2 linked regions of the Aridibaculum aurantiacum genome follow. Each later gene encodes a partner of the first gene's protein in a complex. Links are inferred from orthologs where the notes say so. Each region holds a gene or a part of one and is shown in the gene's direction. Other genes may lie near its edges.

Region 1 (7,541 bases):
CTTTCCACCACTATGTTTGCACCCCACTCTATCGGGCGAAACAGGTAACCACCTGCACCAAAAGTATTGTCAACAACCAATGGCAGATCGTACTCTTTTGCCAGCTCAACGAACTTCTGGAAGTCAGGAATATTGAGGCGGGGATTACCAATTGTTTCCAGGTAGATGGCCTTGGTATTTTTATCAATAAGCGGAACGAAAGACTCTACATCATCGCCATTTGCAAAACGTGCTTCTATGCCAAGGCGCTTGAAGGCAACCTTGAACTGGTTGTATGTACCGCCATACAAGTACGATGTGCTGATGAAGTTGTCGCCTGCTTGCAAGATGTTGTTGAGCGCTAAAAACTGTGCTGCCTGTCCAGAACCTGTGGCCACTGCAGCTACACCACCTTCTAATGCTGCTATGCGTTTTTCAAATACATCGGTGGTGGGATTCATGATGCGTGTGTAGATATTACCAAACTCTTTTAGACCAAAAAGATTGGCGGCATGTTCGGCATTTTTAAAACCATATGAAGTGGTTTGATAAACTGGAACTGCTCTTGAGTTGGTTGTAGGATCTATTTCTTGTCCTGCATGTAATTGCAATGTTTCAAAACGTGGATTGCTCATGATTAATGAGAATTAAAGAATAAGAAAATGTGGTTTATAAAATTTGTAAAGGCACCTAAGGGTTGAAAAGACTCAACGGGCAAGCGAGGATGTTAGAGACAACAACAGCAACAACAACAGCAAACAAAAGAAACTGTTTTGCTGAATGAAGAGATATGACTTGTTGTGCTGATCATTGAAATCTAAGTTAGAACCTAAGTGTTGAGAATTTCAAAAATATTTTTGCTAGGTAGTTGCAGAAACTGCTGAAACGCTTGCTGCTGGCTGCTTTTGCAGCACTTCAAATGCTTGTGAAAGATCATTTACAAGGTCTGCAGATTCTTCCAACCCAACGGAAAGCCTTATCAAACTATCAGCAACACCGGCAGCTCTTCTTTTATCTGCAGGAATAGATTTGTGAGTCATTGTAGCCGGGTGGCACAACAAGCTTTTTACGCCACCAAGGCTTTCTGCCAACTTGAAGTAATGCGTAGATGTGATGAACCTGGTAGCCGCTTCTTCTGTATCAATCTTCAGAGAGAAAGAAACAATACCACCATAGCCTGTTGATTGCTTCTTTGCTACCTCGTGATTTGGATGCGATGGAAGACCAGGATAAAACACTTTATCAACCAACGGATGATCTTGTAAAAATTCAGCGACAACCTGTGCGTTAGCACAATGTTGCTTTACACGCAGGTGCAATGTTTCTATACCCCGTATTACCAGCCAGCTGTCGAATGGAGCAAGAATGGCACCACTTGCATTTTGAATGAACTTGACCTTGTCGCCTAGCTCCTGTTCTTTGGTTACTACTAAGCCAGCAATGAGATCGCTGTGGCCACCAAGATATTTTGTAGCACTGTGCACTACAATATCAGCTCCCAGCGCAAGAGGCTTTTGTAAGGCGGGTGAAGCAAAAGTATTATCCACGCAAAGTAAACACCGATTGGCTTTAGCCACTTTTGCAATAGCTGCAATGTCAGATACTTTTAGCGTAGGATTTGTTGGTGTTTCTATCCATATCAACTTTGTCTTTTCAGAAACAGCGTTGAATACATTTTCTACATCCGTTGTATCAACATATTTCACTGTTATTCCAAACTTCTCGTAGATGTGCGTGAAGAGGCGAAACGCACCGCCGTAAATATCATCCACCGCTACTATTTCGTCGCCAGCTTTTAGCAACTTGAGAACTGAGTCTATGGCAGCCAAACCACTTCCAAATGCAATACCTGTAGTACCACCTTCAAGCTGCGCAATGATGGTTTCGAGCGTGGCTCTTGTCGGGTTGTTGGTACGTGCATAATCAAAGCCTTTATTAACGCCCGGTGCTTCTTGTACAAACGTAGATGTCTGGTAGATAGGAACTGAAATGGAACCTGTAAGTGGATCTACCGGGATGCTGTGGATGAGTTGTGTTGCGTTGCTCATGGTTGTTAAGTGTTGTGTTGCTGGCCGGGTGAGGACAGAAACGATTCAAAATTTTTGATTAGACAATGTTTTCTCGCAGCACTTAACAAGAGATGAAGAGGTCTTACCTGGGGAGCTTTATGCTTGATCAGGGCATAAAAAAAGCTCACCCGGTAAGTCAGGTGAGCTTGATATGTTTTTGAACCTATTGGTTCAGTATGTTTCAAACTTTACGCTGACTTATCTGTCCCGCTTTGCGGGATGGAGTTGGCACCTTCTTACAACTGCGTGAGATGTAAGGGTTGCCAAGGCTTCACAGGGCCATAACCCTCTGCCTTTCTTGATAAGTGATGTGAAAAGAACTGCAGCAAATGTAGTGGTGAAAGTTTTAAACGAACAAAATTTTTTTTGAAAAATTTTTACCAAACCAACCAAACCCTTTGCGAATGAAGGGTTTAGTGGATGTAAATAAGGATTTCATCTAATCAGGCAAAACGAATCATAGCGAAGAAATAATAGGTAATGTTGAAGCAGAAGCAACATCTTTTTTAACAATATAAACTGCTGCAACAGCCAGCTGCCAAACCTTTTGCGCCTTGCTTTTGGCTACTTTTGTACACTTTTAAAATTTATGGCTAAGGCAAAATCGAAAGCTCCGAACGATATAGAAACTACTAATGCAAATGGCGTAGATGAAGCAATAGAAGTGTATGGAGCACGGGTGCACAACCTGAAGAATATTGATATCTCTATCCCAAAAAATAAGCTGGTAGTAATAACAGGTGTTAGTGGCAGTGGTAAATCATCACTTGCTTTTGACACTATTTACAACGAAGGGCAACGACGCTACATGGAAAGTTTTAGCGCTTATGCACGCCAATTTATTGGTGATATGGAGCGCCCCGATGTAGAGAAGATCACCGGCCTTAGTCCTGTAATTTCTATTGAGCAAAAGACCACGAGTAAGAACCCAAGATCTACTGTTGGAACCATTACTGAAGTGTATGATTTTCTTCGTTTGCTGTACGCACGTATTGGCGATGCATACAGCTACAATACAGGCAAGAAGATGGTGAAGTGGAGTGAAGAAGAGATTGTTGAAAATATCTTTACCCGCTACAAAGACAGGAAGATCACTGTACTTGCTCCCCTGATACGAGGACGTAAAGGACACTACCGCGAACTGTTTGAAGACGTAAGAAAGAAAGGCTACCTGAAAGTAAGAGTGGATGGTGAGATAGTGGACCTAAAGGAAAGAATGCAGGTAGACCGTTATAAGATCCACGATATAGAACTGGTGGTTGACAGGCTGCAGGCTTCCGACGATATGAAAGTACGCCTGAGCCAGAGCGTGCAAAAGGCTTTGCAACTTGGGAAAGACCTGATGTTTATCGTAGTGCATGATACAGCTACCGACAAAAAGAAACCGGATGACCAGGTAGTACAATACAGCAAACAACTAATGTGTACGGATACCGGCATCAGTTACGAAGAACCTTCACCCAATGCATTTTCTTTTAACTCTCCATATGGTGCATGTCCTACTTGTAAAGGTTTAGGAAGTGTGTACCAGGTAAACATGGAAGCTGTAATCCCTGATTGGAATAAGAGCATAAAAGAAGGTGCAATTGCACCTCTTGGCGAAGAGCGTGAAGCTTTCATCTACAAACAGATTGTGCAGCTAAGCAAGAAGCATAAGTTCAGCGTCGATAAGCCACTGAAAGATCTTTCGCAAAAAGCGATGAATGTGATCTTGTATGGTAAGGAAGATGTAGAAGAAAGTAGCCTGGATGCAGAAGAAGTATTTGAACCAGTACAAGGAAATATTTATGCTACAGAATACGAAGGAATAGTGAACATGCTGAAGCGATGGTTTGCCACCGGCAGCAGTGAATCACTAAGGGATTGGGTTGAGAAATTCATGTCTTTGAAAGATTGTCCATCCTGTGGTGGAGCGCGGTTGAAGAAAGAAAGTTTATGGTTTAAAGTAGACGAAAAGAACATAGCAGAATTAAGTCAGTTGAACCTGGATAAACTGCACAAATGGTTCTCGGATGTTGAGAAGCGATTGAACAAAAAGCAGAACACGATCGCAAAAGATATTCTGAAAGAAATAAGAGAGCGACTACAGTTTCTTCTGGACGTAGGACTTACATATCTCACGCTTAATCGCTCGTCAAAAACACTCAGTGGTGGCGAGAGCCAGCGTATACGTTTGGCTACGCAAATTGGTTCGCAACTGCAAGGAATAACATACATACTGGATGAGCCAAGTATTGGCCTGCACCAGCGAGATAACCAGCAACTGATAAGTGCACTAAAGAACCTGCGTGATATAGGCAACAGCGTGCTGGTGGTAGAACATGACAAAGACATCATGCTGGCCTCTGATCATCTGATTGATATTGGTCCACGTGCAGGCAGGCATGGAGGCCAGGTGGTAGCACAAGGAGATCCAAAATCAGTATTGGCTTCGGGCTCCGAAACATCGCATTACCTGCAGGGAAAAAAGAAGATAGAAGTACCTGCCACACGCAGGGCTGGCAACGGCAAAAAGCTGGAACTAAAAGGTGTAACAGGTAACAACCTGAAGAATGTGTCTGTCAATTTTCCTTTAGGGAAATTCATCTGTATAACTGGTGTAAGTGGCAGTGGTAAGAGTACGCTGATAAGCGAAACTTTGTACCCTATCCTAAGCAAGCATGCATACGATAGCAAGACGACACCAATGCCTTACAAAAGCATTAAAGGTCTTGAACACATTGATAAGGTGATAGAAATTGATCAAAGCCCTATAGGTCGTACGCCGCGTAGTAATCCTGCTACTTATTGCGGTTTCTTTACCGAAATAAGAACCTTGTTTGCAGCAGTACCTGAAGCTAAAATTCGTGGTTATGCAGCGGGTCGTTTTTCATTCAATGTAAAAGGCGGAAGATGCGATGTGTGTGAAGGCGGCGGTATGCGAGTGATAGAAATGAACTTTTTACCGGATGTATATGTGCCTTGCGAAAAGTGCAATGGGCGCCGTTACAATCGTGAGACATTAGAGATACGCTACAAAGGAAAATCTATCAGTGATGTATTGGATATGACCGTGGATGAAGCTGTTGAATTTTTCCAGAATATCCATTGGTTACACAGAAGGATAAAGGCTTTGCAGGATGTTGGCTTAGGTTACATCACCATTGGTCAATCATCTGTAACGCTTAGTGGTGGCGAGGCACAGCGTGTAAAGCTGGCAACAGAGCTTGGTAAAAAAGATACGGGTAAAACATTTTACATACTCGATGAACCTACAACTGGTTTGCACTTCCAGGATATAAAACACCTGCTGGATGTACTGAATAAACTGGTTGACCGAGGTAATACGGTGCTTGTAATTGAACACAACCTGGATGTAATAAAAGTAGCTGATCACATCATAGATCTTGGGCCAGAAGGCGGTGATGGTGGAGGGCAAATTTTATTTGAAGGAACCCCAGAAGACCTTGTAAAAGTGAAAGAGAGCCATACCGGCAGGTATTTGGTGGAAGAGCTGAAGTAGCATGTTGCATGTACAAAAAAAGCCGGAGTTAGTACTCCGGCTTTTTTATTTCTATACTAGATCAATTACTCTTTCACCATATGGATATGATCTATTCCATCTTCATCATACACCTCCCCTACCTGCACAAAGCCGAAGCTTTCGTAGAATTTCTTTAGGTATAACTGGGCGCCTATCTGGATTGGCTGCTTACCAAACAATCGGTAAGCATGATCAATGGATTGTGTCATTAACGCTTTACCAAAACCCAATGCTCTATGTGCAGGAGAAGTGATAACACGTCCAATAGATATTTCAGGATAGCTGACACCAGCAGGTACAAGACGAGTATATGCCACCAGTTGATTATCATGGTAACCCATCAGGTGAAAGCACCGTTGATCTTTGTCATCAGCATCCTGGAATACACAGTTCTGTTCTACTACGAACACTTCATTTCGTAAGCGAATGATAGCATATAATTCATGCGGGCTAAGCTGATCAAAAGGCTTGCACTTCCAGAAGACATTCTGCATTATTGAACATTAGCTTTTACAAATGAAATAGTACGGCTGTAGGTATCTTGTAAGGTTGTTCCATACCATCCGTGGCCCTCACCATTATAGGTGTGCATTTCTACTTTAGCACCTGCCGATGTAAGTGCAGCGCGTAGCTCTGTAGATTGACTGATAGGCACAATATAATCCATGGTGCCATGCAAAATGAGTGTTGCCGGCGACTGTGCGGTAACATAATTAACGGGGCTTGCATTGGCATATAATGTTGGATTAGCCAAAGGTGTTGTGCCAAGAAAATTCTGCAATACAGGCTGACTTGCTGCAGGCACAGGATGACTAGTATACAACGATGTAAGATTGGTTGGCCCAAACAAATTCACTACTGCTTTTATGTTGCCGTTGCTGTTGTGCTTGTACGCATATAACAACCCAAGATGGGCTCCAGCACTGGCACCCACCAATCCTATTTTTGATGGATTGATTCTGTATTCTGCTGCGTTATTGGCGATGAATTCAAGTGCCATTTGTATATCCTCTATTTGCGCAGGAAAACGATTAGCACCACCAATAGCAAGACGATAGTTTATATTGAAAATCGCGTAATCCTGGAGCTGGCCCCGGATTGCGTTGATATCTCCATCAAAATCTGATTTATCACCACCGCTCCAACTTCCACCATGAATGAAAACAAGAACCTTAGTATTATTTGTTGTTCTTCCTGCAGGTAAATAAATATCCATTGCCTGCGCTGCATTTGCCCCGTACTTTATATTCTTCATATTCGATTCTGCCAGTAATGAATTTTCCTTTTTATCGCATGAGACAATAGAAGTACATACCAACAAAAGGATGCTTAATAAATTCAATATTTTCATAGCCATGCTTTACTTCCAAAAGTAACACCAGGACATTGGATATAGCTGTGCGTTCAGGTTCTTATCTAATGTTTAACGGGCGTTCAATTTCTTTATGATGAAGACTAAGAAGCATTACAAATCTGCTAACATAATTATGCATTTCCAGTCTTCGGTCATGCAATAATCCGCATGATGATCAACAGAAACGAAATAATAACCTGAAGAGAAAATGACTCTATATCAGCATAATTTGACAATGTAAAAAGGGTAAACTAAAGATTGGTTTACCCTTTCTAAAATGCTTATCGACCCACCGCAGGCACCACCGGCAAGCTTTCATTTCCATCTGCATTAACAGCCTGTACAGCAAAGAAATAATTGTCTTTAGATACCGGCAATTGCATCTCTAGTTGATTAGTGAAAATCTTTCGCTGCCACACCGGGCTGGTGGTTTCCCTCACCAAAACATAATAACCTTTTACCTTACCTGCTTTAGGTGCCTGCCACTTTAAGAAGCTGTAGTTAGATAGACGTCTTACTTCTATTTTTACTGAGTCTGGCATTGCAGTCGCTTTTGCAAGATTGGCAAGATTAGCAAGGTTCATTGCCGTGTTTTTGCGCAGGTATTCAAAGTCCA
Region 2 (8,064 bases), on another replicon or contig:
TGATGTGTGGGTAGATTTCGACCAGGATAATAGCAGGACGAACGACAGCATCATTGGCTACAAGATTGTAAATCAGCCGGTGGTTAATTCTTTCCCTTACCTCGAGAATTTTGAAAGTGGAGCAGGCTACTGGTATACAGAAGGATATAGATCAAGCTGGCAATTAGGAACACCTGCCAGCATCAAGATAAATAAAGCGGCTAGTGGAGTAAATGCATGGAAGACATCGCTGCGTGGCAGCTACAACGATAACGAGTGGAGCTATTTGTATTCACCTTGCTTCAATACCTCAGGTCTCACCAGCCCTTACTTAAGTTTTAGCATGGCAATGGATATAGAACAATGTTCACAATACTTATGCGATGCAGCATGGATGGAATATTCAGTGGATGGAACGCATTGGCAGAAGCTGGGTGCTAATGGCCAGGGCACCAACTGGTACAATCGTGCAGGTGATAATGTATGGGATAGTGCTGGCTTCCGCCGCTGGCATGTGGCTTCTATTCCGCTGCCTGCTGCTGCCAGTCTGCAACTGCGGTTTGTGATGCAGGCCGATGCCGGTGTTATAAAGGAAGGTATAGCCATAGATGATATTCATGTTTATAATAGAGAAACGCCTATATACGAAGGCGCTCCTGCATCTGCTGAAATAGTAACCAATGTACCTGCAGGTGTCAATACATGGATCAACTACAATGATGCTAATGGTGGATTGATAGCCTCTGTTAACCCGCATGGAAATCAGCTAGGTAACAATAGGGTTCGGACATACATCCACAATGGAACGGTGCGCAGTATCAACAACCAATACTATCACAATCGCAACCTTACCCTTAAGCCGGACAACCGCACAACTGCCGACAGCATCTCTATACGTTTTTATTTTACTGATATAGAAACAGACTCTCTGGTAAGAGCCAACGCTTGCAATACTTGTACAAAACCACAGGATGCATACGAGCTGGGAATTACCAAATACACAGATGCAGATACATCAAAAGAAAACGGTACACTAGCGGATAATGTTAGCGGAACCTATACGTTCATTGCGCCTGCCAATGTTACCATTGTGCCTTATGATAAAGGCTATTACGCCCAGTTCAAGGTGAAGGATCTTTCAGAGTTCTGGCTGAATGGCGGTGGTGGACAGAACAACCACCTGTTGCCATTGCAACTGCAGTCGTTCTATGTTGCCAAACAAACAACAGATGTTCTGGTAAAATGGTTAACTACAAACGAAGCAAACGTTGACCGGTATGAAGTAGAGGTAGCAAGAGGAAATGAAGCATTGTCTACAGGTAGTTTTGTAAAGATCTACCAGGTAAATGCCTACAACAGGATGAATAACACCTATGAAATGATTGATGAAGAACCAAGAAAGACTGGTGCACGCTATTACCGCCTGAAGATGATCGACAGGGATGGCAGCATCAAATATTCTGATGTGCGGGTGATCATTTTCTCTAACAAAGAAAACTGGGTGGTATATCCAAACCCGGTCAAAGATGTGCTGACGGTAATAGTGCAGGCAGAGCAGGGAGCTAAGGTAGAAATGCAGTTGTTGAATGCTACTGGACAGGTAGTGCTGCAACAGGCAAGTACAGCCACAGGCCAGCAGGATAAGGTACAACTGGATCTTAGTAGCCGGAATATTGCTGCAGGTGTTTACATTCTGAAACTATCAGCCGGCGATGAAGTAAAGCAGGTAAAGGTGATAAAGCAATAAGATCTGGAGAACAAACTCCATGGATAATTTCTATAGCATCCCGGCTTGTTGTAAACATTAACAAGCCGGGATTGTTTTTAAAAGCAGCTGCAGGCATATCTTTGCACCCCTGTTGAGGAAACCTATTTGGTATAGCCGTTGCAGGTATAGGAGAGCGAATGAATCTTGAGCATTTAACACAGAAGTTTCACGAGAACCCCCGCCTTTTTTCACTGGTGGACAGGCTTACTATGTCGCAGCCTCAAAAGCTCCGCCTATCCAACCTGCAGGGAAGTAGCAAAGCATTTACGGTTGCTTCTGTTTTCCAACATCCCAATGCGGCAGATCTTAATCATCTTGTAGTATTGAATGATGCCGAAGACGCTGCTTATTTCCACAACACATTAGAAAGTCTTACCAGCGCTTTAGACCTGTTTTATTTTCCTTCTTCTTTTAAAAACAGGAAGAACTACCGCCTGCTAAACAGCAGCCACGTAATGCTGCGCACCGAAATGCTGATGCGCCTTACGGTTGGTGGAAATAAAAAGCTGATCGTAACCTATCCTGAAGCGCTTTTTGAAAAAGTGGTTCTGCCAAAAACGCTTTCCCAGAATATCATCTCTATTAAAACCAACGACACCATCCAGCTCGACTCCATTATGGAGTTGTTTGTGATGTATGGTTTTGAAAGAACAGACTTTGTTTACGAGCCTGGTCAATTTGCATTGCGTGGTGGTATACTCGATGTGTATTCTTATGGAAATGAAAAGCCGTATCGTATAGAGCTGTTTGGTAATGATGTAGACAGCATCCGCATTTTTGATCCTGAAACGCAGCTAAGTGAGCGCAAGCTGATGCAGGTAAACATCATACCCAATGTAGAAACGCAGTTTGAAACAGGTGATAAAGTTTCACTGATGGAATTTTTACCTGACAATACAGTGGTGTGGATAGAAGATTGGCAGTTTGCAAAAGAACGGATAGAGATACAGGAAGAAGACCTTGAGATTTTCTTCAGGGTGATGAAAGAAAACGAGGGGAGAAGTAAAAACCCTGATGAAGAAGAGGATGATACCAAAGTGCTGAAGGATGTAAAGCTTGAAGACTTTGTAAATGCAGTTGTTATTGAACAACAACTTCAATCGCGCCATATTATTGAGTTTGATAAGAACTACTTCAATGGGTTTGATATACAATTCAGCACCCGTACACAGCCATCTTTTAACAGGCAGTTTGAGCTACTGATAAAAGACCTGCGCGATTGGGAGAAGAAAGGTTTTGAACTGTTTCTCTTTGCTGAGAACCCGAGGCAATTGGAGCGCCTGCACAGCATATTTGAAGACCTGAAAGCAGAGATCCATTTTACACCTATACCTGTTGCTATTCACCACGGATTTATCGACGAGGATCTGAAGGTAGTTTGCTATACAGATCATGAAATATTCCAGCGATACCATAAGTACAAGGTAAAGCAGGCTTACAACAAGAATAAAGCGCTTACGCTAAAGACGCTTCGCGAACTACAGCCGGGCGATTATGTTACACACATAGATCATGGTGTAGGAACTTATAGCGGGCTGCAAAAACTAGAAGTGAATGGGCGTCTGCAGGAAGCGGTTCGCATCATCTATAAAGATGGCGATATCCTGTATGTCAACATCAACTCGCTGCACAAGATTAGCAAGTATACAGGTAAGGAAGGCAGCATTCCCAAGATCAATAAGATTGGTAGTGATGCATGGCAGCGGCTGAAAGAGAAAACAAAAACTAAGGTTAAGGAGATTGCTTTTGACCTTATTCAACTGTATGCTGAACGTAAGGCACAGCAAGGTTTTTCTCATTCACCAGATAACTACATGAACACTGAGTTGGAAGCTTCTTTCATTTATGAAGACACCCCAGATCAGAGTAAGGCTACAGCCGATGTGAAGAAGGATATGGAATCTCCGGCTCCAATGGACAGGTTGGTCTGTGGTGATGTTGGCTTTGGTAAAACAGAGATTGCTGTTCGCGCTGCATTCAAAAGTGTGGTGGATGGCAAGCAGGCAGCAGTATTGGTTCCTACCACCATCCTTGCTTTCCAGCATTACAAAACATTTAGTGAGCGTTTGAAAGAATTCCCTGTTACCGTTGATTTCGTCAATCGTTTTAAATCTGCCAAAGAGAAGAAAGAGACACTAAAGAAACTGGAGGAAGGAAAAATAGATATCATCATTGGCACACATGCATTGCTGGGTAAAGAAGTAAAATTCAAAGACCTCGGCATCATGATCATTGATGAAGAGCAGAAATTTGGTGTGGGTGCAAAAGAGAAACTGAAGACGCTGAAGACGAATGTGGATGCACTTACACTTACCGCTACTCCTATTCCACGTACGCTGCAGTTTAGCCTGATGGGTGCAAGAGACCTTAGCATAATAAATACTCCGCCGCCTAATCGCCAGCCGATACAAACAGAGCTGCATGTTTTCAATGAAGACTTCATACGCGATGCCATCTATTACGAAACAGAGCGCGGCGGGCAGGTATTCTTCATTCATAATCGTGTACAAGGTTTAGGTGAGATGGCCGGCCTGATTCAAGGCTTATGTCCTGACCTGAGTATTGGCTATGCACATGGCCAACTGGAAGGTCACGAGCTGGAAGAGCGTATCCTTGATTTTATAGAGAAGAAATATGATGTGCTGGTATGTACCAACATAGTAGAAAGTGGAGTGGATATACCGAATGTGAATACTATTATCATCAACAACTCGCACCAGTTTGGACTTAGTGACCTGCACCAGTTGCGTGGTCGGGTAGGGCGGAGCAACAAAAAAGCATTTTGTTATTTATTGGCTCCTTCTCTTGCTACACTTCCTACTGATAGCCGGAAGCGCCTGCAAACACTGGAGCAGCATAGCGAATTAGGTAGCGGTTTCCAGATAGCCATGCGCGACCTTGATATACGTGGTGCCGGTAATATGCTCGGCGGCGAGCAAAGTGGTTTTATGGCCGAGATTGGATTCGAGATGTACCAGAAGATTTTGAACGAAGCCATCCGCGAACTGAAGCGCAGCAAGTTCAAGGATCTATTTAAAGAGGAGATACAGAAGCAGGATGATTTTGTAACAGACTGTACCATTGATACCGATCTTGAGATACTCATCCCAGATGAATATGTAGATAGTATAACTGAAAGATTATCGTTATACACGCGACTTGATAATTGCGAGACAGAGGAAGAACTGGTAGACTTCAAACAAGAAATGCTGGATCGTTTTGGTCCTATACCACAGCCTGTAGAAGATCTGTTTATCACTGTTCGCTGCCGCAAGTTGGCGGTAGAACTTGGCTTCGAAAAAATGACGCTTAAAGATGATACCTTACGCTGCTTTTTCATCAACCGACCTGACTCTCCATATTTTGAATCGGAAATTTTCAAGAACATACTTAATTACCTGCAAACAGGCACCAACAAGGCTCGCTTGAAACAAACTGGTAAGAACTTTTTACTGGTAGCAGACCAGATCAAGAGCATGAAAGAGATGCACACCTTCCTGGAGCGCATGCATGCTGAAGTAGTAAAGAAAGAAACGGTGGAGGCTTAAGCAAATTTAAAATCTTGTTGAAGACGTTAGTCTTTCTTTATCAGGTTGATTAAGATAAGCTTTGCTACAGAAGGATCTACTAGTACATGCATTTAAGAAATTTTCATCATGTGATGTTGCATACAGAATCATGTGTCACATATTTTCTTCCCATTCATATCAATTTTTTCCTATGACAGTTGTCATTTTTTTCCGGTGAGTAAAGTCATGTTTACTTATGACTTTCGCATGACACAGAAATTGGGAATGAGCAGGCGCTAAAACTACCTTTGCAATATCATTTCAACAGAAGAATGTCAGCAGCACACAGCATATCACAGTTTTTTATCGCCGGGATCAATTACAAAAAGACAGACGCCTCCATCCGTGGACAGTTTGCCATCAACAGCGACCAGTACAAAAAAATACTGGCCATTGCATCCTCGCGAAATATGGCTGAATTCTTCATTCTTTCTACATGTAACCGTACCGAGATTTATGGCTTTGCGGAAGATGCTACCAAACTGGTAGAACTTTTATGCTCTGAAACGGAAGGCAGCCTTGATACCTTCAACAAGCTTTGTTATATCAAGCAAGGACAGCATGCTGTTCAACACCTGTTTGAAGTAGGTGCAGGGTTAGAATCGCAAATCTTAGGTGATTATGAAATCATAGGGCAAATAAAGCAAGCGGTAAAGTTTGCAAAGCAGAATGGTTTTGTAGGTGCTTTTCTTGAGCGACTGGTGAATTCTGTGATTGCTTCTACGAAGGAGATCAAGAACCAGACTGCATTAAGCGGTGGAACTGTTTCTGTTTCATTTGCTGCTGTTCAGTATATCAAGAAGCACGTAACTGACATCCAGAATAAAAAGATCGTGTTACTGGGCATTGGTAAGATTGGCCGCAACACCTGCAAGAACATTGTAGATTATCTAAATACTACCAACGTTACCCTCATCAATAGAACAGAAGAGAAGGCAGCTTTGCTTGCATCAGAAATAGGTGTGAAGCATGCACCATTCTGGAAACTTTCGCAGGAACTGCACAGTGCGGATATTATACTAGTAGCTACCAATGCAGCTGAGCCTACTATTCTTAAAACCCATGTAGAAGGACAAGGCGAAAAATTGATCATCGATCTTTCTATTCCTTACAACGTGGAAAGGGCGGCCCAAGAACTAAAGAATGTAACGCTGGTAAATGTAGATGAGCTTAGCAAACTAAAGGATGAGACACTGAAGAAGAGAGTGAAGGAAGTGCCTAAAGCAAAGAACATCCTTTCTGCACATATGCAAGAGTTTATTGACTGGAGCGATATGCGTAAACATGCGCCTGCTCTTAAAGCACTAAAGCTTAAGCTGAACAACATGCAGAACTGTGAATTGTATACATCTTGTCATCATACATATCCTGCGGTTACCACCACTACTGCTATCGTTGCCAGCCAGGAATATGCAATCAAAAAAGTGCTTAGCACTACTGCTGTGAAGATGCGCCAGACCAACCAACCAGGTTGTACATTCATCGAGGCCATCAACGATTTCATCACACACAGAAATTAAAATGCAGAAGGTATTTAGAATTGGCACCAGGGATAGCCAGTTAGCCGTTTGGCAGGCCACCCTGGTAAAGGACCTATTGTCGCAGCATGGATATGCTGCTGAACTCGTTTATATAAAAAGCGAAGGTGATATAGACCTGCAGACACCGTTGTATGAAATAGGTGTTCAAGGTATTTTTACCCGCAGCCTTGATATTGCCATGCTGGAAGGTCGGATAGACATTGCAGTACACAGCATGAAAGATGTACCCACTCAACTTCCTAAAGGAATAGTGCAGGCAGCAGTACTAAAGCGTGCTTCTTATAAAGACCTTTTTGTTTATAAAAATGATCTTGATTTTCTGAACGATCCTTCCGCTACGGCTGTTATTGCTACGAGCAGTATCAGGCGCCAGGCGCAGTGGCTTCACAAGTTCCCTAATCACACCATTGAAAATTTGCGCGGTAATGTAAATACGAGGCTGAGGAAGGTGGATGAGAGCAACTGGCAGGGAGCAATTTTCGCAGCTGCGGGATTAGAGCGCATCGATCTTCGCCCTGAAAAAAGCATAGAACTGGATTGGATGTTGCCTGCCCCGGCGCAAGGTGCTATCATGGTTGTTTGTAAAGAAGAAGATGCAGAAGCAATTAAGGCTTGTGCCAATTTTCACGATGAAGAAACGGCTACTTGTACAAAGGCAGAAAGAGATTTTTTGCGTGCATTAATGGGTGGATGTTCAATGCCTATCAGTGCGCTTGCTGAAGTAAAAGATGGTGCATTGGTTTTTGAAGGCAACATACTATCTGTAGATGGCAAAGACAAAGTAGAAGTAAAACGCGTTGTACCACTTGTTGCTGCTGCCAATGTAGGTAATGAAGCAGCAAATGAATTGCTTGAAAATGGCGGCCAAGCCATAGTAGAAGCTATTCGCAATGAAGGAAAATAAGATCAACATATTAACTACACGACCACTGGCACAACCACTGGTAGAGTATGCAGTGGAGCAAGGTGTAGCCATTGATGTGAAGTCATTCATCGACACAAAGCTAAATATAAATGAACCCACTGCACGTAGGATAAAACAACTTGCAAGTAAAGAGGCAACAGTTGTTTTTACCAGCATGAATGCTGCCGAAGCAGTAATAAGGTCTTTGGAAGTTTTGGGTGCCGATCCGGAATGGATCATCTATACATTAGGAGGTGTTACCAGCACCATTATTGAACAATATTTTACTGCCAGCGAAATCTT

The links.
Region 2: the proteins of uvrA (region 1) and mfd are in contact, whole or in part, in a crystal structure (PDB 4DFC), measured with the Escherichia coli proteins. The link is inferred for Aridibaculum aurantiacum from one-to-one orthologs.

Annotation. Positions count from the first base shown.
Region 1 is NZ_JAFEWC010000001.1:712,637-720,177, reverse strand. The notes cover bases 2,306-5,750. They hold uvrA (excinuclease ABC subunit UvrA), read left to right. Parts: upstream 2,306-2,637; coding sequence 2,638-5,550; downstream 5,551-5,750. Other genes in these bases: J4N22_RS03105 (GNAT family N-acetyltransferase), read right to left, coding at 5,616-5,750. Outside these bases: J4N22_RS03120 (O-acetylhomoserine aminocarboxypropyltransferase/cysteine synthase family protein), read right to left, coding at 1-614; J4N22_RS03115 (trans-sulfuration enzyme family protein), read right to left, coding at 840-2,027; more of J4N22_RS03105, read right to left, coding at 5,751-6,065; J4N22_RS03100 (alpha/beta hydrolase), read right to left, coding at 6,065-6,922; J4N22_RS03095 (M28 family metallopeptidase), read right to left, coding at 7,207-7,541. UniProt on the Escherichia coli protein: The UvrABC repair system catalyzes the recognition and processing of DNA lesions. UvrA is an ATPase and a DNA-binding protein. A damage recognition complex composed of 2 UvrA and 2 UvrB subunits scans DNA for abnormalities.
Region 2 is NZ_JAFEWC010000003.1:366,147-374,210, forward strand. Bases 1,528-5,495 are described here. They hold mfd (transcription-repair coupling factor), read left to right. Parts: upstream 1,528-1,884; coding sequence 1,885-5,295; downstream 5,296-5,495. Other genes in these bases: J4N22_RS15190 (S8 family serine peptidase), read left to right, coding at 1,528-1,726. Also shown: more of J4N22_RS15190, read left to right, coding at 1-1,527; hemA (glutamyl-tRNA reductase), read left to right, coding at 5,589-6,836; hemC (hydroxymethylbilane synthase), read left to right, coding at 6,838-7,761; J4N22_RS15210 (uroporphyrinogen-III synthase), read left to right, coding at 7,748-8,064. UniProt on the Escherichia coli protein: Couples transcription and DNA repair by recognizing RNA polymerase (RNAP) stalled at DNA lesions. Mediates ATP-dependent release of RNAP and its truncated transcript from the DNA, and recruitment of nucleotide excision repair machinery to the damaged site.